Regions from separate parts of the Alcanivorax sp. UBA3183 genome, predicted to be linked through region 2. Evidence: predicted binding sites of a transcription regulator. Region 2 holds the regulator's gene; each other region holds the start of a gene.
What was found. The regulator sigma-54, encoded in region 2, starts transcription at its own class of promoters, with help from an activator protein. The targets are predictions, from matches to a motif close to TGGCACNNNNNTTGCTNT.
Positions count from the first base shown of each region.

Region 1: a site for sigma-54 is predicted at 3,539-3,556, ahead of atzF (allophanate hydrolase). Genes of this name have one in related genera too.
Region 3: a site for sigma-54 is predicted at 1,886-1,903, ahead of B3Q33_RS14290 (NarK family nitrate/nitrite MFS transporter). Genes of this name have one in related genera too.
Region 4: a site for sigma-54 is predicted at 3,401-3,418, ahead of glnL (nitrogen regulation protein NR(II)). Genes of this name have one in related genera too.

Region 1 is NZ_DEXN01000039.1:165,085-170,535, reverse strand. Features, by position in the region: gene uca (urea carboxylase) at 1-1,707, opposite strand, end outside; gene atzF (allophanate hydrolase) at 1,707-3,497, opposite strand; gene B3Q33_RS12650 (patatin-like phospholipase family protein) at 3,807-4,655, shown strand; gene B3Q33_RS12645 (hypothetical protein) at 4,763-5,086, opposite strand; gene B3Q33_RS12640 (aldo/keto reductase) at 5,104-5,451, opposite strand, start outside.
Region 2 is NZ_DEXN01000017.1:99,324-104,774, forward strand. Features, by position in the region: gene B3Q33_RS07890 (KdsC family phosphatase) at 1-152, shown strand, start outside; gene lptC (LPS export ABC transporter periplasmic protein LptC) at 149-706, shown strand; gene lptA (lipopolysaccharide transport periplasmic protein LptA) at 690-1,247, shown strand; gene lptB (LPS export ABC transporter ATP-binding protein) at 1,244-1,969, shown strand; gene B3Q33_RS07910 (RNA polymerase factor sigma-54) at 2,233-3,699, shown strand; gene hpf (ribosome hibernation-promoting factor, HPF/YfiA family) at 3,739-4,041, shown strand; gene ptsN (PTS IIA-like nitrogen regulatory protein PtsN) at 4,058-4,531, shown strand; gene rapZ (RNase adapter RapZ) at 4,629-5,451, shown strand, end outside.
Region 3 is NZ_DEXN01000045.1:8,956-14,406, forward strand. Features, by position in the region: gene nirB (nitrite reductase large subunit NirB) at 1-1,619, opposite strand, end outside; gene B3Q33_RS14290 (NarK family nitrate/nitrite MFS transporter) at 1,942-3,411, shown strand; gene B3Q33_RS14295 (bifunctional protein-serine/threonine kinase/phosphatase) at 3,447-5,159, shown strand; gene B3Q33_RS14300 (DUF1285 domain-containing protein) at 5,310-5,451, opposite strand, start outside.
Region 4 is NZ_DEXN01000012.1:55,782-61,232, forward strand. Features, by position in the region: gene B3Q33_RS04935 (tRNA (5-methylaminomethyl-2-thiouridylate)-methyltransferase) at 1-437, shown strand, start outside; gene B3Q33_RS04940 (sulfurtransferase TusA family protein) at 588-839, shown strand; gene glnA (glutamate--ammonia ligase) at 1,069-2,475, shown strand; gene B3Q33_RS04950 (hypothetical protein) at 2,565-3,290, shown strand; gene glnL (nitrogen regulation protein NR(II)) at 3,428-4,537, shown strand; gene glnG (nitrogen regulation protein NR(I)) at 4,593-5,451, shown strand, end outside.

The sequences.
Region 1 (5,451 bases), on a different contig from region 2:
GGGCACGTCGATGCCGTTGCGTACCGCAATATAAGTGCGGCAGCCGCTGTCCACCTTACCGGTGCTCAGGGTCTGGCCGGCCTTGATGGTGATCGGTTCCCAGAAGGGCACGGGCACGCCATCCAGTTGCGCCTGGCAGGCGGCGCCGGTAAGCGCTACCACGGTATCGCAATGAAAGGTGAGGGTGGGGCCCACCAGGGTGGCTTCCAGCCCGGCGGCGCTGTCATGGTTGCCGACAATGCGGTTGCCAATACGGAAGGCTACATCGTCCATGGGGCCGGACGGCGGAACGCCGATATCCCAGTAGCCGGCCCGCCCCGGATAATCCTGCACGGTGGTGTAGGTGCCCGGCTCAACGATCTCGAAGGCCAGGGGCGTGTAGGCAAAGGTCTCCAGATAGCGGGTGGAAACGGTGCCAGCGATGACGTTGTCGTCGCGCAGAATCTGACGCAGGTAATCCAGGTTGGTGGCGATCCCCGAGAGGCGGGTTTCTGCCAGGGCGGTCTGCATCTTCTCCAGGGTGTCGGCGCGATCGCGACCATGGACGATGACCTTGGCCAGCATGGGGTCGTAGTGGGGGCTGACCACGGTGCCGGTATCTACCCAGCCATCCAGGCGAATGTTATCCGGGAAGCGAACTTCGGTCAGTTCGCCGGGGCTGGGCTGAAAATCCTTCAACGCATCTTCGGCATAGATGCGCACTTCCATGGCGGCGCCCTGGCTGATGTAGCTGTCATCCAGCGGCGGGCGTTCGCCGCCGGCCAGTTGCAACATCCACTGCACCAGGTCCACGCCGAACACGGATTCGGTCACGCCGTGTTCCACCTGCAAGCGGGTGTTCACTTCCAGGAAATAGAACTCGTCGCGTTCGTCGTCGTAGATATATTCCACCGTGCCGGCGGAGCGGTATTTGACGGTCCGGCCCAGACGCACGGCGCTGGCATGCAGTTGCTCGCGGGTGGCCTGGGGCAGGTTAGGGGCCGGGGTTTCTTCCACCACTTTCTGGTTGCGGCGTTGCAGGGAGCATTCCCGTTCGCCCAGGGCCAGCACGGTGCCGTTGCCGTCACCGAAGATCTGTACTTCCACATGACGGGCGCGGGCCACGAAGCGTTCGATAAAGACACCGCTGTCAGAGAAGAAGCTTTCTCCCAGGCGTTTTACGGATTCGAAAGCGGCTACCAGTTCGCCTTCATCATTGCAGCGGGACAGACCAATGCCACCACCGCCAGCGGTGCTCTTCAGCATCACCGGATAGCCGATATCGAGGGCGGCCTGTTTCGCTTCCTCCAGGCTGGCCAGCAGGTCGGTGCCGGGCGCCAGGGGCACGCCGGCTTTTTCGGCGATGGCACGGGCCTCATGCTTGAGGCCGAACTCGCGCAGTTGTTTCGGGGTAGGGCCGACAAAGGCAATGCCGTTGGCAGCGCAGGCTTCAGCAAACTCGGCGTTTTCGGAAAGAAAGCCGTAGCCGGGGATGATGGCGTCGGCGCCGGTGTCTTTGGCGGCCTGCAGAATCAGATCCGTTTTCAGATAGCTTTCTGCGGCGGTCTGGCCGCCCAGGGATACCGCTTCATCCGCCACGCTGACGTGCTGGCTGTTGCGGTCCGCCTCCGAGTAAACCGCCACCGAGGCGATACCCATCTGCTTCAGGGTGCGGCAGATGCGTACCGCGATCTCCCCTCGGTTGGCGATCAGCACTTTCTTCAACATTACAGGGCTCCGTCTTGTTTCAATGTCGCGATGTAGTTTCTCCAGCCGCCCAGTTCGGTAATGTCGGTGGCGTCGTCGATGGCCCAGGGCTCGCAGATAAACCCTTTCACCCAGCGACCCTCCACGGTTTCCAGGCTGCCAATGCCCAGCGGGGCGGGGATCAGGCCGACAAAGCTGCCGAAGTGTTCGATGGGCATTTGCCACAGCTCAATGGGAATGCTGGTGCCGCCGTCCTTTTCATTGCGGATCAGGCCGGGCTTGGGTGGCACCGTGTTGGCCAGGGCGTAGAGGCGATAGCAGGGTGCGGTGTGAGTGGCTTCCAGCAGCACCGCGTCACGCTCGACCAGCTGACTGTTGAGTGGCATGCCGGTGAGGTGGGCGCCCACTACGGCCACGGTGATGGTGTTGTCATCGTCAATGGTGGTGGGTGTTTGCAGTGCGGGTAGATCCAGTCCGGTGGCGCCGGCCTGCCAGGGCTGGTGTTGTTGCCAGCGTTGTCCGAATTCGGCCAGGGCATGGTCGTGCCAGGCCGGGGCGATCAGGGTGAAGCCACCGGGCAGGCCGTCATCACGAAAGCCACCGGGTAATGCCAGAGCACACAGGTCCAGCAGATTGACGAAGTTGGTCCAGATGCCCAGTTGGCTGTTCAGAGTGATGGGATCGTTGCGTACCGCGTAGCGGGTGTAGATGCCCGGCGCCGTGGGTAGCAGCAGAGCATCCACCTCGGCCAGCAGGGTGTCGGACTGTCGCTTGAGTTCGGCGAGCCGGTATTGGGCGCGGAAGCTGTCAACGGCGGTGAGTTGTGCGGCCGGTTCGAGGATGTCGCGAATAACCGGCAGCACCGCGTCCGGCTGCTTGTGCAGCAGGGCTTCGGTGACGCTGAAACGTTCGGCGACCCAGGGGCCCTGATAGAGCAGGGCGGCAGCATCCTGCAGCACCATGGTGTCCACGGTAACCAGTTCGGCAATGCGGCTGAGGCTTTCCAGTTGCTGCTCCCAGAGCGCTTTCGCCTGGGTGTCACCGAACCAGGGCAGGTCTTTGGGGATGCCCAGTCGGGGGCGGGACGGAAGTCTGGTGCTTTGTCGAGACGGTGCCTGGCGACAGTAGGCATCGCCGCTATCGAACTGGCCGATGATGCGATAAACGGTCTGGGCGTCTTCCACGTTCAGCGCAAAGACGCTGACACAGTCCAGTGTTCGACAGGCTGGCACCACACCTTTGGTGCTGGCGGCACCGCGGGTGGGTTTCAGGCCCACGGTGTTGGTAAAGGCGGCGGGAATGCGTCCGGAGCCAGCGGTGTCGGTACCCAGGGAGAAGGGCACCAGCCCCAGGCTGACACTCACCGCAGAGCCGGAACTGGAGCCGCCGCTGAGGTAGTCAGGGTTGAACGGGTTGGGCACCTCACCATAGGGGGAGCGGGTGCCGACCAGGCCGGTGGCGAACTGATCCAGATTGGTTTTGCCCACCAGAATCGCGCCGGCCTCGCGCAGTAGTCTGACCACGGTGGCGTCTTCCTGCGGCGTGTAGGCAAAGGCGGGGCAGGCGGCGGTGGTGGCAATGCCGGCCACATCAATGTTGTCCTTCACCGCAAAGGGAACGCCATATAAAGGCAGATCCGGGTCGGTCAGGGCGTTGGCCTGGGCAAGCAGAGAGGACTCGTCCAGCAGGTGAATCCACAGGGCACGCTCGCTGTCGTGCAGCCGCGTTGCCAGTTGTTTCATGGCCTGTACCGGGGTGAGGTCACCGCTGCGGTAGGCCGCCTGCCATTGTTGAAGAGTCCAGCCAATCATTCGTTTGCACACCTGGTTGTACACAAGTTGGTATGCGGACTTGTGCAAAGGCGGTGCCAAGCCGATAAAAATATTTTAAGTGGCTGTTTTTACAAAAGTTAAATCTCTGATGGCTGACGTTATCGGCTGCAACCGTCAGGCTGGTATGCGCCACGCTGATGCAGTTGCGCCGTAAGAGTGCAAAAGGTTGCGTGGCGGCAAGTCGCTGCCATTGCCGGTAACGATGGCGGGAAAAGTGAGGTGCTATTTCCGCTTTTGGCCGTGTGTTGGCAGAGTGGATAAGGATGTCGGATCAAACAGGAGGCGTGCATGTCCTCGCGAGCTCTGGTTGTGGAAGGGGGCGCCATGCGCGGCATTTTTGCCGCCGGGGTGCTGGATGCCTTTCTGGAAAAAGATTACCGGGAATTCGATTTTGCGGTGGGGGTGTCCGCCGGTTCTACCAATCTGATTGGTTACCTGGCCGGAGATCATGGGCGCAGTCGGCACATCATTACCGATCACGCCTGCCGTGCAGAGTTCATCAACTGGCAACGCTTTATGAGTGGCGGTCATCTGTGTGACGTGCACTGGTTATGGCATCAATCCTTGCAGGATGTGCCGCTCAGCCTGGGTCGGCACTGGAAGTCGCAGACGCCGTTATGGGTGGTCACTACCTCGGTGGAAGATGGTGCGCCTCGTTACCATCAGGCGACGCCGGATAATCTGAATGAGATCATGACAGCGTCCTGCTCCATTCCTTTTGCCTACAGGCAATTCCCCACGGTGAACGGGCATCCCATGACCGATGGTGGTCTGGGCGATTCCATTCCGGTGCGTTGGGCCTATGAGCAGGGCGCCAGGGATATCACCGTGGTGCTGTCCCGGCATCAGGGATATCGCAAGAAACCCAGTGCGTTGACGCCGTTGCTGAAACCCTGGGTCAAGGATATGCCGGGGTTGTATGCGGGTATGCTCAAACGCTCGCAAGCCTACAATGACGCGCTGGAATTCATCGATAACCCGCCGGCGGATTGTCGGATAACCGTGATCGCTCCGGATCGGGGTTTTCCCGTGAACCGCTTGACCACCAATGGGCAGAAGCTGGAACAGGGCTATTGGCAAGGGCATCAAGCGGCGTCGGTGGCGCTGGGCGAGCAGCCATTAGAAGCGGTGGGCTAACTGGTCGGTTACGCCCTTCGGGCTAACCCACCCTACACCAGTCGGGTAAGGTCAGTGCACGCGCGGCGCTGCGGTCTCGAAACCCGGCGGCTTTCGATTATCAATTTTTAATTGCCTTCACAGCGCCAGGTCCACGCTTCCAGCTCAATGCGTTGAATCCCGCGATGATGATTATCCATCAGAAACACGCGCCGGTCTTTCAGGACTGCCCGGTTGCCATCGGCTTTCTTGACGGCCTTCAACAGTTTCTTTTTGGCGTTGTTTTCAATCCAGGCGTCACTGAAAAACAGACCCTGGAGTTTGCCGCCGGTTTCTATGGTGACGGTATCGCCGGCCTGGCAGCCGCTGGGTGGAGTTTCCAGAAGATAGACCTTGTCGGCCTGGCTGCTTGAGGCCAGTAATAGCAGCGCGATACTGAGCAACCTGCGCATAGTGCTTCCTTTTTTTGTTATTCGCCGCTGGCGCGGCGTGCTTTTTCCACGTTCTCCCGCAGATGTTGCGGGTTGATGGTGCCGGCAATAATACTGCCGACGCCAGCGGTGCCAAGGATCTTGTTCATGCTTTCCTGCACCGGGTCCTTCCCCTGGTTGTGCAGGTGGCCGCTGGCAAAGGCTTTCTTGATCAGGATGCCCTTGTTCCGGGCGGCGGCATGTTCGATCACCGGTAGCTCTTCATGATGGGTCAGGTTGTAGGTGACCATGGCCACGTCCGCCTGGTTGAGGGTGTCGATGCCGCCGGCAACGGTTTTGCTGGACATGCCGGTGGCGCGGATCAGGCCGGCCTTCTTCAGATCGTT
Region 2 (5,451 bases):
GCGCCCTGGACTGGGCCCAGCTCAGTTTTGCCCCGGCCAATGCCCATGACTGCGCCAAGGCAGCTGCCGACCACATTACCGAACGGCGCGGCGGCGAAGGCGCGGTTCGCGAAATCTGCGACGCCATCCTCGCGCAACGGAGCCCAGCATGAAGCGCCAGGGCTTGCTCAGCGCCACCGGCATCCTGATGCTGGGGCTGGTCATGCTGATGACCCTGCACGAGTGGGATGACTCCCTGCCGGGCCAAGAGGATGCCATCCTCACCGCGCCAGCCATCGTCGCCAAGGACATTACAGCACGCGCCTTTAGTGAAGATGACGGTCGTCTCCAGTACTATCTCACCGCCGAGACGCTGACCCAGTACGACCACAACCCGCTCACGGAAATGCAGCAACCTGAGCTGGAAATGGCCAACGACAAAGGCAGCTGGACCATTGTCAGCGAGCAGGGCGTGGTGCAGGAAAATGGCGACCTGATTGTTTTCTCCGGCGACGTGACAGCCAGCAATCAGCAACAGAAAATCACCCTGGATACCCAGGAGCTGCGCTTTCTCAGCGAGACCAACATCGCCAGCTCTCCCGGGGATGTTGACATAGAATTTGAATCCGGCAAGACCCGCGCGGGTGCGCTGGAGGCCGATCTCGACAAGGGCATACTGACCCTTGAAAAAGGAGTAAAGAGTGAGTTTGATGCGCCGGCTTCTTAGAACCTGCACCATCGCCCTGGCTGCGGCCCTGCCGGTGAGCACAGTGGCCGCCCCACCGCAAATGCCAGTTTCCGTCACCGCCGACTCGGGGCGTTTCGAACAGGACGCCGGCAGCGGGCTGTATCGCGGCAATGTGGAACTGATACAGGGCAAGCGGAAACTGTTTGCAGACGAAATGCGCCTGTTTACCCGCAATGGCGAACTGATCCGCGTGGAAGCGTCCGGCACCCCGGTGCGCATGGAAGAAGGTGAGGACCTGCAGGCCCACGCCAACAACCTGGTCTACGATATTCGCCAACGCACCCTGGTACTTACCGGCGACGCTTACATTGAACACCTGGGCAACACCTTCGAAGGCGCCAAGGTGGAGTACAGCCTGGATTCCAAGCGGGTTGACGCCAGCAGCGAAGGCGACAAGCGTGTGCGACTGGTGATCCCTGCCGAAAATCAGACGCCCAAGGAAGACACTCCTGCGGACAACAATACAAACGAAGAGGCGCCCGTAGAGCCCTCCTCCGAGGCGGAGCCAAACACCCTATGAGCCATTTACGTGCCCACCACCTGGCAAAAAGCTACAAGGGTCGCCGAGTCATCGAGGATGTCTCCCTGGACGTGGAGGCCGGCCAGATCGTCGGCCTGCTCGGCCCCAATGGCGCCGGCAAGACCACCTGCTTCTACATGATTGTCGGCCTGGTGGAAGCGGACGCCGGGCGAATCGACATCAACGAGGCGGATATCACCCATCTGCCCATGCATGGCCGCGCCCAGCGCGGCATCGGCTATCTGCCACAAGAAGCCAGCATCTTCCGCCGCCTGACCGTGGAAGAAAACATCATGGCGATCCTGGAAACCCGCAAGGAGCTCAGCAAGGCGGATCGCCACGAGCGCATGGAGAGCCTGCTCAAGGAATTCCATATCACCCATATCCGTGATTCCCTGGGCATGAGCCTGTCCGGCGGTGAACGACGTCGGGCAGAAATCGCCCGCGGTCTGGCCACCGACCCGGATTTCATCCTGCTGGATGAACCCTTCGCCGGCGTGGACCCGATTTCCGTGAACGACATCAAGGGCATCATCCGCCACCTGAAAGAGCGCGGCATCGGCGTGCTGATCACCGATCACAACGTGCGCGAAACCCTGGATATCTGTGACACCGCCTATATTGTCAGCGCCGGGCACATTATCGCCTCCGGCGACGCCGACACCATTCTCGGTAACCAGCAGGTGCGGGATGTGTACCTGGGGGCCGATTTCAGGCTGTAAACAAATTGACAGTTGATAGTGGACAGTTGACAGCTACGCGATAAAGGCACTTGGTTCTGAAGCCCTTTGAGGGCCGCGCCCGAACTTTAAACGCAGCCTCAGACATTGCAGATAAAGACAGGATTCCCCGCGACGCTGTCAACTGTCCACTATCAACTGTCAACTTTGCTCTCTAGCACACAACCATCATTGGCACAAATATTGCTTGCCTTATGCATAGGCTGTTATTCTCGTGTTTTGGGGATGACATCAGCCTGAGCAGTATGAAGCCAAGCCTACAACTACAAATCGGCCAGCAGCTGACCATGACACCGCAGCTGCAGCAGGCCATTCGCCTCTTGCAGCTATCCACGCTGGACTTGCGTCAGGAGATTCAGCAGGCAGTGGAAAGCAATCCGTTGCTGGAGCTGGCTGATGATTTCGGTGACGAATCCCTGCCTGACGCTGACGAAGAACGTCAGGACGAACAGGAGCTGGATACCGAGCGTGACGACGCTCTGGAAGAGTTCGTGGACGACGAACCCGGCATCGAAACGGAATGGGACGATGTCTATTCCGGCCAGACCAGCAGTGCCTCCAGCGCCCTCCCCGACGATGCCGACGACTGGCAACAACGCCATAGCATTGCCGGCAATCTTCAGGACCACCTGCTCTGGCAACTGAATCTGACCCCCATGAGCGATGTAGACCGCATTATCGCCATGACCATCATCGAGTCCCTGGACGATCGCGGCTACCTGACCGTCACCGTGGACGAGATCGTAGCGATGATGAACGCCCAGGATGACCTGCTCACCGAAGGCGACGAACTGGAAGCCGATGAAGTACTGGCAGTTCAGCACCGCCTGCAGCAATTCGATCCGGTAGGGGTCGCCAGCCTGGATCTGGCCGACTGCCTGCGGGTGCAGTTGCGCCAACTCCCCACAGACACTCCCTTTCTGGACTATGCCCTGGCCCTGCTGGGGCATCTCGCGCTGCTGGAAAAGCACGACTACGCCGCCCTGCGCCGGGTACTGCAGATCAGCGAAGAAAACCTGCTCGACGCGCTCTCGCTGCTGCGCACCCTGGACCCGGCACCCGGCGAACAGATCGGTGAAAGCCAGGTGGATTACGCGGTGCCGGACGTGATTGTGCGCCAGCACCAGGGACGCTGGCAGGTCAGCCTGAATGAGGAAGTGCTGCCCAAGGTCAACCTGCAGCAGCAGTACGCCTCCATGGCCCGCAAGGCCGGTGGCGAGGATGGTCAGTACCTGCGCAACTGCGTGCAGGAGGCCAAGTGGTTCATCAAGAGCCTCCAAAGCCGCCACGACACCCTGCTGAAGGTGGCCACCCGCATCGTTGAAGTTCAACAAGACTTCTTTGACTATGGCGAGGAGGCAATGAAACCGCTGGTTCTGGCCGAGATTGCTGATGCCGTCGAGATGCACGAATCGACCATCAGTCGGGTCACCAACCAGAAATACATGATGACACCCCGCGGCGTCTTTGAGCTCAAGTATTTCTTCTCCAGCCACGTGGGAACAGACGGCGGCGGTGAGTGTTCCTCCACCGCTATTCGTGCCATTATTAAGAAGCTGGTCGCTGCCGAGAATCCCCGCAAGCCGCTTAGCGACAACAAGCTGGCTAGCTTGTTGAACGAGCAGGGGATCAACGTGGCGCGCCGGACAGTCGCCAAGTATCGTGAGGCGATGAGAATACCGTCATCCAGCGCCCGCAAGCGTTTGGTGTAGGCGCCGGGACGGCCCAACGAGCAGGTAAAGGAGTCAGCCATGCAAATTAATATCAGCGGTCATCACCTGGAAATTACCGATGCTTTGCGAGCCTACGTAGGAGACAAATTCTCCCGTCTTGAACGGCATTTCGACCAGATTACCAGTGTCCAGGTGATTCTTTCTCCGGAACCCAAAACCCACAAGGCAGAATCCACCATCCATATTTCCGGGGCCGACGTCTTCGCCACCGCTGAAGCAGTGGACATGTACGCTGCCATCGACAAGCTGACGGACAAGCTCGACCGCCAGATCCTCAAACACAAGGAAAAGGCTGTCAGCCACAAGCACGGCGGCCACTGAACCCAAAGCGACAATTATGCGAGTTCGCGAACTACTCACCGAAGCACGCACCCATAGCGAGGTGCAGGCCAGCAGCAAGAAACAGCTGCTGGACCAGGTTGCGCAGCTGGCCGCGGCCGGCTGCGACAGCCTCAACGAACAGGAGGTCTTCGATGCCTTGGTAGCCCGGGAAAAGCTGGGCTCCACGGGCATCGGTGAAGGCATCGCCATTCCTCACTGCCGTCTTGGTCACTGCCAGCAACCCATCGGGCTGCTGCTGAAACTGTCTACCCCCATCGATTTCGACGCCGTTGACGGTCGTCCGGTAGATCTGGTTTTTGTGCTGCTGGTTCCCCAGGAAAACCCTGAACAGCACCTGAAAACCCTCAGCCACCTGGCTTCCCTGTTCAACGACGACGATTACCGTGACGAACTGCGATTGAGCAAGAACGATCATCACCTTTATCACACCGCCGTGGAATCCGAAGCGGAGCTGCGACTGGCATCATGAAGGAACGCAACACGCTTTCAGGCATCACCCGGGATATCCCCTCGTCTATCAATTTTGCGTGTCAACGTGCGGCAAATAGCATGCAAGCGGTGCAACCATGAAACTCACCATCATCAGCGGCCGATCCGGCTCGGGGAAAACCACCGCCCTGCAAGCCATGGAAGACCAGAACTACTACTGCGTCGACAATCTGCCGGTGGGCATGCTCCCGACACTGGCGGAGCAGCTTGATCAGGGTGAGCTACCCATAGAACGAGCGGCAGTAGGCATTGATGCCCGCAACCTGCCCACCCAGTTGCTGGCCTTTGATGCCATCCTGGATGCACTACACCAGCAGCAGGTAAAGACCGAAATTATTTACCTGGATGCGGACGACAGCACTCTGCTGAAGCGCTTCAGCGCCACCCGGCGGCGTCACCCGCTGGGCGCCCAGCAGGGCTCCGTGGAGGCAGCCATTCAGCATGAGCGGGAATTGCTCTCCAATATCCGCCTGCGTGCCGACCTGGTGATCGACACCAGCAACTATGACGTTCACAGCCTGCGCAACCTGATGCGCGAGCGGGTAGCCAATCGCAGCGCGGCCCTGTCCCTGCAACTGGAATCCTTTGGGTTCAAGAACGGCTTGCCCAACGATGCCGATCTGGTGTTTGACGTGCGAGTACTGCCCAACCCGCACTGGCGGGCCGACCTGCGGCCCTTTACCGGCCGCGATGACGCCATCATCGATTTCCTCCAGCAGCACCAGGCCAGCCACGACATGCTTGATGACATTCATCATTTCGTAAAACGCTGGCTGCCGGCGTTTGCTGACAGCGATCGCAGCTATGTGACGGTCGCCATCGGCTGCACCGGTGGCCGCCATCGTTCGGTATTCATTACCGAGCAACTGGCAAAACGGCTACGCAATGAGGGCACCACCC
Region 3 (5,451 bases), on a different contig from region 2:
TTCAGCACATAGTCATTCCAGCAGGATGCCAACACCGAGGCCGCGGTGGGTTTACAGATATCACAACCTTCACCGCTGCCGTGTTTTTCCAGCAGCTCATCAAAGGTGGTGATCTGCCCTACCCGTACCAGGTGATAGATTTCCTGGCGGGAATAGGGAAAGTGCTCGCAGAGGTGGTTGTTCACTTCCACGCCACGTTTTTCCAGTTCGCTGTCCAGCACCTGTTTCACCAGCGCCGAACAACCACCACAGGTAGCCGAAGCCTTGGTGCAGGATTTCAGATCACCCACGGTCATGGCGCCATCATCAATGGCGGCACACAGGTCGCCCTTGGAGACGTTATTACAGGAACAGATCTGGGCGGTATCGGGCAGAGCATCGGCGCCCAGCAGGGGCGCACCATCGGAAACCGGGGCGACCAGTGCCGCCGGATCACCAGGCAGGTCCATCTCGTTCAGGCACAGCTGCAGCAGGTTGCCGTAATCATTGGCATCGCCTACCAGCACGGCGCCCAGCAGTTTCTTGCCACATTCGCTGATCACCGCCTTCTTGTAGATGCCGACGGTCTGATCCATGAACACGGTACTGCGTGAACCCGGAGTGTTGCCGTGGGCATCACCGATGGACGCCACGTCCACGCCCATCAGTTTCAGCTTGGTGCTCATGTCCGCGCCCAGGAATTGTTTTTCCTGTTTGCCCATCAGGTGCTCGGCGGCGATCTCCGCCATCTGGTAACCCGGCGCCACCAGACCGAAGATGCGGCCTTCCCACAACGCCACTTCACCGATGGCATAAATGCTGTCATCCGAGGTGACACAGTGGTTGTTCACCACGACACCGCCACGCTCGCCCAGCTCTAGCTCACAGGCGCGGGCCAGTTCGTCCTGGGGACGGATGCCAGCGGAGAACACGATCACATCGGTTTCCAGGTAATTGTCTTCACCGAAGTTCATCCGGTGTTTGCAGGTTTCACCGTCAACAATGTCTTTGGTGCCGGTGCTGGTGTGCACGGTGACACCCAGTTCCTGAATCTTGTCCTTGAGCAGGCCGCCACCAAAGTCGTCCACCTGGACAGCCATCAGACGCGGGGCAAATTCCACCACATGGGTTTGCAGGCCCAGATCATGCAAAGCCTTGGCTGCCTCAAGACCCAGCAGGCCGCCCCCCACAACGGTGCCCACTTTGCCGTCTTTACTGGCAGCGATCATGGCATCCAGATCATCGATGGTGCGGTACACAAAACAGTTGTCTCGATCATTACCGGGAATCGGCGGCACGAACGGATAAGACCCGGTGGCCAGTACCAGCTTGTCGTAGTTCAGCGTTTCACCGGTGTTGGTAGTAACGGTGCGCGCACCACGATCAATGACATCCGCCTTGGTATTCAGCTTCAGGGTAATGTCGTGCTCGGCGAAGAACCCTTCAGGCACCAGCGACAGGTCGTCGGCGGTCTTGCCGGAAAAGTAGCTGGTTAGCCCCACGCGGTCATAGGCCGGCAGTGACTCGGCGCACAGTACGGTAATTTCGAAGTGCTCGCGGCCACCCTGGGCCACCAGAGACTCTAGATAACGTTGGCCCACCATGCCGTGGCCAATAAGTAGAAGTTGTTGCTTTGCCATAAGGCTCACCCTCGCGGTGCATAACTGACACCCATCACTGAGCAAGGCCTGTGCCAACTTGCTAACTCATTATTTTTAATAGATTTATTTTGTTTTTTCGGCAATAACCACAGAACTCCTGCTTTCTTTTAATGCGTTCGTGCACGAGAAAAATGCATTTTTTCGTGCACCGCGATGACCCATAAACGCTCCCGATTTGCGCACGGTTATTGCCCTTCTCTCGATTTCTCTCCGTTTAATCGATTTAAAACAGTCACTTAGCAAGGTGGCACAGGAGTTGCCTAGACCACCCTGTCGTTAACCGCCCATGCATGGAGAAGTCATGAGCGATCAAAAGCTGAATCTGTTGAATCTTTCCGCGCCACGCATCCGCCTGTTACACCTGAGCTGGCTGGCGTTCTTTATTACCTTTGTTGTGTGGTTTTCCCATGCGCCATTAATGGGGCATTTGCGCGAAGCCTTCGACCTCACCCCGGAACAGATAAAGGCGTTGCTGATTCTCAACGTGGCGCTGACCATTCCGGCCCGGGTGGTGATCGGTTCCCTGGTGGATCGCTTTGGACCCCGGCTTGTGTTTGGTTCTCTGCTGATGCTCGCCGCCCTCCCCTGTTGGGCTTTTGCGCTTTCCACTACCTATGAACAACTGGCGGTGACCCGTCTGCTGATGGGCTTTGTGGGTGCCGGTTTCGTGGTGGGCATCCGCCTGATCAGCGAATGGTTCCCGGCCCGGGAAGTGGGCCTGGCTGAAGGCGTCTATGGTGGCTGGGGCAACTTCGGCTCTGCGGCCGCGGCGATTACCCTGCCTTCACTGGCTCTCTTTTACGGCGGCGATGACGGCTGGCGCTGGGCCATTGCCACTACCGGCGCCGTTTCCTTTCTCTACGGGATTTTCTTCCTGTGGCGGGCACGCAACACGCCCCAGGGCGCGTCCTATTTCAAGCCGAAGAAAGCCAGCGCGCTGGAAGTGAGCACCAGGAAAGACCTGTTCTTCTACCTGGCCATGAGCCTGCCTTTGTATATCGCCCTGCTGGTGATCGTCTGGCGCCTGGGGCCCACCAATCTGAATCTGTTCGGCCAGACCACACAGATTCTGTTGGCCGCACTGATTATCAGCCTGGCGGTGGTACAGCTTGGTCAGGCCTGGCGAGTAAACCGTGAACACCTGAAAGAAGGGGTTCCCGAGCACGACCGCTACAGCTTCAAGCAGGTAGCCATTCTGGATCTGGCGTATATGGTGACCTTCGGCTCCGAGCTGGCGGTGGTGTCCATGCTGCCACTGTTCTTTACCGATACCTTTACCCTGTCGGCAGTCACTGGCGGCCTGCTGGCCTCCGGCTATGCCTTCATGAATCTGGTGGCTCGCCCCGGTGGTGGCTGGGTCTCCGACAAGTTCGGACGCAAGAAATCATTGGCGATTCTGCTCTGCGGTCTGATGGTGGGTTACGGCCTGATGAGCCAGATAGGCAGTAGCTGGCCCATTGCCCTGGCGGTGATTGCCACCATGTGCTGTTCTTTCTTTGTGCAGGCTGGCGAGGGGGCGGTATTCGCCACCGTGCCGCTGATCAAGCGACGCCTTACCGGTCAGATCGCCGGCATGGTGGGCGCCTACGGTAACGCCGGTGCGGTGATCTTCCTGACCGTGCTGACCTTTGTGGACCCGTCCACCTTCTTTCTGGTGATTGCCGCCAGCGCTGCCGTGGCCCTGGCCGCCGTGCAGTTCCTGGATGAACCCAAAGGGCACATTGCGGAAATTGATGAGAAAGGCGACGTTCAGCTCATCGAGGTGGGCTGAGTGTTTTCGGCAGGTCATACACAGGAGCTTTGATCATGGATGTTGCCAACGTTACGACCGAGGACTCGGCCATTGCCACCGAGCCGGACCTGCACCCGCAGGTTCGCATCGGCCAGTACAGCGATGCCGGGCCCAAGCTGCACAATCAGGATGCGCTGGCCATGCAGATTCCTGATGGCCCATTGCTGCGTACCAAGGGCATCGTTGCCGCCCTGGCTGATGGGCTGTCCAGTGCCGGTGCAGCCCGGGAGGCAGCGGAATCCTGTGTGCTCGGATTTATCAACGACTACTATGCAACGCCATCGCTATGGAGTGTGCCCCGCTCCGCACAGCGGGTACTGGAAGCCCTGAACCGCTGGCTGTGCCGGCAGACACTGGCCGGGGAAAGCCACCTGTGCACCCTGTCCCTGCTGATACTGCGCTCGCGTACTGCCCACCTGTTCCAGGTAGGCGATTCGCGTATCTGGCGACTGCGTAATGAACGTCTGGAATGCCTCACCCGGGACCACAGCCGCATGATCGGCGGCGACCGCCAGGTACTCACCCGGGTCATGGGCGGCGACACCCGACTGGATGTGGACTACAGCCGCAGTGATTTGCAGGTGGGCGATGTATTTCTGCTCACCAGCGATGGCGTGCATGGTTTCCTGTCCCGTTCGCGCATGCAGGGCATAGTGCGTGCCAGTGGCCAACCGGAAATGGCTGCCCGCAGTCTGGTGGAAGCGGCCCTGGCCAGCGGCAGCGATGACAACCTGAGCTGTCAGGTGCTGCAGGTGGATGGCCTGCCCGACGCCAGCGCCGACGAAGCCCTGCGCCAGCGCGGCAGCCTGCCCCTGCCCCCGCCACTGAGCCCGGGGGTCCGGGTTGACGGTTTCACCGTACAGCGGGAGCTGTATGCCAGTGTGCGTAGCCACCTGTATCTGGTGGAGGATGAAAACGGCACGCAATCGGTACTCAAGACACCGTCGGTGAATCTGGAAGACGACCGGGACGCGCTGGAGCGGTTTGTCATGGAAGGTTGGGTCGGTCAGCGCCTGCGCAATGCCCACCTGCTACGCACCCTGCCCCAGCCGGACAATCCCAGCTGCCTGTATCAGCATCTGGAGTTCATCGACGGCGTGACGCTGCAACAGTGGCTGAAGGAACACCCTGATGTGGCGGTGGAAGAAAAACTGTATCTGGCGGATCAGCTACTCAACGGTATCCGCGCCCTGCACCGCGCCGATGTGATCCACGGCGACCTGAAGCCGGACAACATCATGGTGGATACCGACGGGCTGGTCCGCATCGTGGATTTCGGCAGTTGCCATTGCCGGGGCATGGAGCAGCACAATGCGGGCATTCCCCTCGGCACCCGGGATTACAGCGCTCCGGAACTGCTGGATGGCGCTGCCCCCAGCGAACAGAGTGATCTGTTTTCCGCGGCGGTGATCATCCATGAAATGCTCACCGGTTCGCTGCCGTGGCAGGGCCGCTACGAAAAATCCGCCCATCGCCCCCTGCCGCCACTGCAGAGACACAACGCGTTCGTCCCGCTGTGGATCAACAACGTGCTGCAGCTCGCCTTGCAACATCAACCCAAACAACGCTTCACCGACGCCGCCGAATTCCGCGACGCCCTGCGCCGCCCGATGCGCAGCAGCAAGCCGGCCATCGACAACGACATCCGGCAACTGCGCATCTGGAAAGGGATCAGTATTGTGCTCGGGGTGTTGTTGTTGATTAGCATTACAATGAGGGGAAATTGATAATTGAGAATGGATAATTGATAACGCGCGATCAGGGTTATTCTGGTTTTCAAGCAAAGAGGCCGCGCCCAACATTGGGCGCGGCCTCTTTGCGTTAAGATGCGAAGGAGTTTCTCGCGAAGTTATCAATTATCCATTCTCAATTATCAATTACCCCAGGCTTCCCAACTCAAAGCGCTGACCATCGCTCTCCACAAACAGCTTCCCATTTTCCTCAAACGCCCAGTCCACCAGCTGATAGAACGCGGAGCGCCCGATAAGGGCTTCCAGGTTTTCGCGGACCAGCAGATAC
Region 4 (5,451 bases), on a different contig from region 2:
CTGCCGGTGGTTGCTGCTTTCTTACCGACGAATCCTATTCCAACAAGTTGGCGGATCTGTGGAAGGCCCGCAACGAGCGTCGCTACGAGCTTGATGACATCATGCTGTTAAAGGTGGGGCGTCATATACGTCCGCAGCCCCATTTAAAGCTGATCATCAGCCGGGAGGAAGGCGAGAACCGTTTCCTGGAGGGGTATCGCTACCAGTTTACCAGCATTACCACAGTGAGCTGCCCGGGGCCTTTGGCCTTGGTGGATGGCAATTTCCAGAATGATGAGGAAATGCAGCAGGCGGCGGCGATCGTGGCCCGTTATTCCAAGGGGCGTTCGTCGGATGAGGTTACCCTGGAAGTGCGCAGCCCGGATGGTGTGGCGCGCCAGGTCACTGTAGAGCCATTTCACCCGGATGCAGTGCCGTTGGCCTGGAATGTGGGGTAAAGGCAGCTATGAGCTGTTGGCTGCGAGGAAAACAAAAAAGTGCTGCTGGGGTTGTGCTTCGTTTGGGGCGCGGCACCCTCTTTAGAAGCTAGAAGCTAGAAGCTAGAAGCTAGAAGCTAGAAGCTAGAAGCTAGAACCCAGGGACCCCTGATGACCGAAGCTGTTCATGAACTGGATGTGCGCCGCATGTTGTGCCCCATGCCGGTGATCAAGACGCAGAATAAGGTGCGCACTCTGGCCACCGGCGATTGCCTGCGTGTGGTATGCACGGACCCCGGAGCGCTAAGCGATATCCCTGCCTGGTGCCGTATCAACGGGCATCAGGTGCTGGAAACCGGCGAGGCGGGCAACGAGGTGTTTGTGGTCCTGCGGGTCGGCGAAGACAATGGTGCACTATTTTAGTGCAATAAAATGGTGCGGCGCACCACAATAATGCACTATGAGGTGCTATCTTTCCCCTGATTCTGTATTTTAGCGTCAAATGCGCTAAAAAAGGGCTGGCATGGAACTTGCCTCCCTATTGGCAAAGCAGGCCTGGTGGCCGAGAATACCGGCTCTCTGTTCTGCCCTGATGCGGGGCGGGGCCATGAGCCAGAGACAAACCCGCTGTTCCTTAGGAGGACGCACGACAATGTCTGAAAAGACCCTCAAGCTGATTAAAGAAAATGATGTGAAATGGGTGGACCTGCGCTTCACCGATAGCCGTGGTAAGGAGCAGCACGTAACCCTCCCCGTGGGCGAAATCGACGAAGATTTCTTCCAGGATGGCAAAATGTTCGATGGCTCTTCCATCGCTGGCTGGAAAGGCATCAACGAGTCCGACATGGTGATGATGCCGGACGACGAGTCTGCCGTACTGGACCCGTTCACTGATGTGGCGACCGTCAACCTGCGCTGCGACATCCTCGAGCCGTCCACCATGCAGGGTTATGAGCGTGATCCGCGTTCCGTTGCCCGTCGTGCCGAGGAATACCTGAAGTCTACCGGTATTGCTGACACCGCACTGTTCGGTCCGGAGCCGGAATTCTTCGTATTTGATTCCGTGCAGTGGAAATCCGACATGCAGGGTTCCATGTACAATATTCACTCCGAAGAAGCAGCGTGGGTATCCCACGAAGACTTCGAAGGTGGCAACATCGGTCACCGTCCGGGCGTGAAAGGCGGCTACTTCCCGGTTCCGCCGGTAGATAGCCTGCACGACCTGCGTGGCGCCATGTGTTCCGCCATGGAGCAGATGGGTCTGCAGATCGAAGTGCATCACCACGAAGTGGGTACTGCGGGCCAGTGTGAAATCGGCGTTGGCGCCAACACCCTGACTGCCAAGGCTGACGAAGTACAGATTCTCAAGTACTGCGTACACAACGTGGCTCACGCCTACGGCAAAACAGCCACCTTCATGCCCAAGCCGCTGATCGGTGATAACGGTTCCGGTATGCACGTTCACGTGTCCCTGGGTAAAGATGGCAAAAACCTGTTCGCGGGTGACGGCTATGCAGGCCTGTCCGACGAAGCGCTGTACTTCATCGGCGGCATCATCAAGCACGCCCGTGCCCTGAACGCGTTCACCAATGCGTCCACCAACGCCTACAAGCGTCTGGTGCCCGGCTTCGAAGCCCCGGTAATGCTGGCCTACTCTGCCCGTAACCGTTCTGCTTCCATCCGGATTCCGTTTGTGAACAGCGCCAAGGCGCGTCGTATCGAAGCGCGTTTCCCTGATCCGTCTGCGAACCCGTACCTGTGTTTCGCGTCTCTGCTGATGGCTGGCCTGGACGGCATCAAGAACAAGATGCACCCTGGCGATGCCATGGATAAGGATCTGTACGATCTGCCGGCAGAAGAAGCCAAGGACATCCCGACCGTGGCGCATACCCTGACCATGGCGCTGGATTGCCTGGAAGCCGATATGGACTTCCTGACCGAAGGCGACGTGTTCTCCAAGGATATGCTGGAAGGCTACATCGCCCTGAAGCGTGGTGAGGTTGAACGTCTCAACATGACCCCGCACCCGGTCGAGTTCGATATGTACTACTCCTGCTGATTTCCCCTGGGAAAGCTCGCAGAAAGAAGGCCCCCGCTAGTCGGGGGCTTTTTTTGTCTGAAGAAAGACGGTAATGCATATGGTGTTTTGTGCATTTTGCCCTTTTCATCTTTCCAGAGGCTGTTCAGAATCGAAAGAAAGAGGGAGGTGTCCAGATGCTCAGGTTGATAGCGGGTATTGCCGTGCTGCTTATGACGGTTGTGTTGCAGGCTGAAGACGGGATTGTCGACGAAGAGGGCGCTTCCGCCGCGCAATCCAGAATTTACAAGCAGACGATGCCGGACGGTTCGGTGCAGTTCACGGATAAGCCTTTGTCTTCAGGGGCAGAGCCCGTTGATATCCGTAGTGTGAACACTGTGGAGGGTGCGAAAAAGACAGTGCGCCCGGTGGACAGCGAGCTACGGAAAAGTGCGCCTCCGGTAGTTTCCCGGCAGGAGTATGCCGGTCTGGCGGTCTCCAGTCCTGAGCCGGGTGCGACCATCCGTAACCCTGTGGAGTCGATACCCATTGAAGTGGCCATCAAGCCACAGCTACAACCAGGCGATCGGCTGGAGTTGACGCATAATGGTCAGGTTCTTGAAGGAGCTTCACTGGATCGGCCAGAGCGAGGCACGCATCAAATTCAGGCTCGGATTTTGAGTGCCGAGGGTGAGGTACTGATCGAATCTGAAATTGTTGAGATCTATATCCACAGGACAACGGTGGGGGATATCAAACGGCAGCAGCAGCCCTCGAACGGGGGTGATACCGCCATACGTCCTGGCACATCGCAGCGCCCTGTTCAGCCGCTGCGCCCCTATTCGGCCCGCCCTTAAAGCACTGCTTTGGTGCAATTCTGCCTTGCCATCCCCTAAACTCATTATAGGCTCTGAGCCCTGTCGGGTTGTAGTGCCTGTTAGGTACGCATTATAGGTGCCAGCCCAAGTGGCCTGATAATTGCTTATGCCCTGTTATGGGCCAACAGTTGATGGGTGGTGTCACCTTGCACAAACGTTTACTCGATCACCTGCGTACCGCAGTGATCATGCTTGATGACAATCTGCAGGTCCGCTACCTGAATCCGGCGGCGGAAATGCTGCTTGCGACCAGTGCCAGCCGTGCCATGGGTCAGCCGTTACCGGACTATTTCTTTGATGATGAGGAAGCCCGTGCTGCCCTGCGCCAGTGCATTCGGGACGAGCATCCGTTTACCCGTCGGGAAGCCCGCCTGGCAGTGTCCCCCGGCTATGAAATAACGGTGGATTACTCAGTCAGCCCGATCAATGAGCCGGGGCAGACGCTGTGTCTGTTGATGGAACTTCAACCGCTGGACCGGCTGTTGCGCATTACCCGGGAAGAGGCGCTGATCCATGCTCATCAGGCCACCCGGGCGCTGGTGCGCGGTGTGGCACACGAGATCAAGAATCCGTTGGGCGGCATCCGCGGTGCTGCACAGTTGCTGGAGCGAGCCCTGCCGACCCCGGATCTGACCGAGTACACCAAGGTCATCATTGATGAGGCGGACCGGTTGCGCACGGTGGCAGACCGTATGCTGGGTCCGCGCAAACCGCCGGAATTCAAGGCGGTGAATATCCATGAGTGCCTGGAGCATGTGCGGCAATTGTTGCTGGCGGAACATCCCAGGGGTGTGTCCATCTGGCGGGATTACGATATCAGCCTGCCGGATGTGATCGCCGACCGGGATCAGATGATCCAGGTGCTGCTCAATATTATCCGCAACGCCACCCAGGCCTTGTTGGAATCGCACACCGAGGATGCCCGCATCATCATGCGCACACGGGTGTTGCGGCAGTTCACCATCGGCTCACTGCGCCACCGCCTGGTGCTGCGGGTGGATATTATCGACAACGGCCCGGGCATAGCTCCGGATGTGCAGGAGACCCTGTTCTATCCCATGGTCAGTGGCCGGGCCAGTGGTACCGGGCTGGGATTGTCCATTGCCCAGTCCATCATCAGCCAGCACCAGGGGCTGATCGAGTGCGAAAGCGTACCGGGCAAAACCGTATTCAGTATTTTGCTGCCAATGGAGCAGCCGGAAGTAACGGAGAGCGAACAGTCATGAGCGCCTATGTAGCCGTGAGTAACGACAACAGTGAAAATCCAGGGAGAGGCCGGTCATGAGCGTAACCGTATGGGTAGTCGACGATGACCGCTCCATTCGCTGGGTGCTGGAAAAGGCACTGAGCCAGGAAGGATACGCGGTAACCTGTTTCGAAGATGGCGATGAGGCGCTGAATACCCTGGAAGAGGGAGCGCAGGAGCCGGAGGTGCTGATCAGTGACGTGCGAATGCCCGGTACTGATGGCCTGCGCATGCTCAAGATCCTGCAGCGCAAGAATCCGGACCTGCCGGTGATCATCATGACCGCCCATTCCGATCTGGATTCGGCGGTGGCCTCCTACCAGGGCGGGGCCTTTGAGTACCTGCCCAAGCCGTTTGATGTGGATGAGGCGGTAGCGCTGGTGCGCCGCGCCATCAAGCACCGGGAAGAATCCCGCGGTGAACAGCCGGCCGCGGTGGAGGAAGAGTCCACTGAGATTATCGGTGAAGCACCGGCCATGCAGGAGGTGTTTCGCGCTATTGGTCGGCTCAGCCATTCCAACGTCACCGTATTGATCAATGGCCAGTCCGGTACCGGTAAAGAGCTGGTGGCGCGGGCACTGCATAGCCATTCCATGCGGCGGGAAAAGAATTTCGTTGCCCTGAACATGGCGGCCATTCCCAAGGATCTGATCGAGTCGGAACTGTTTGGCCATGAAAAAGGTGCCTTTACTGGCGCCAACAACCAGCGTGTAGGCCGCTTCGAGCAGGCCAATGGCGGCACCCTGTTTCTCGATGAAATCGGTGATATGCCGCTGGAAGCGCAGACCCGTCTGTTGCGGGTATTGCAGGAAAGTGAGTTTTATCGGGTCGGTGGTACAACGCCTATCCATGTGGACGTGCGGATTATTGCCGCCACCCACCAGGATTTGGAAA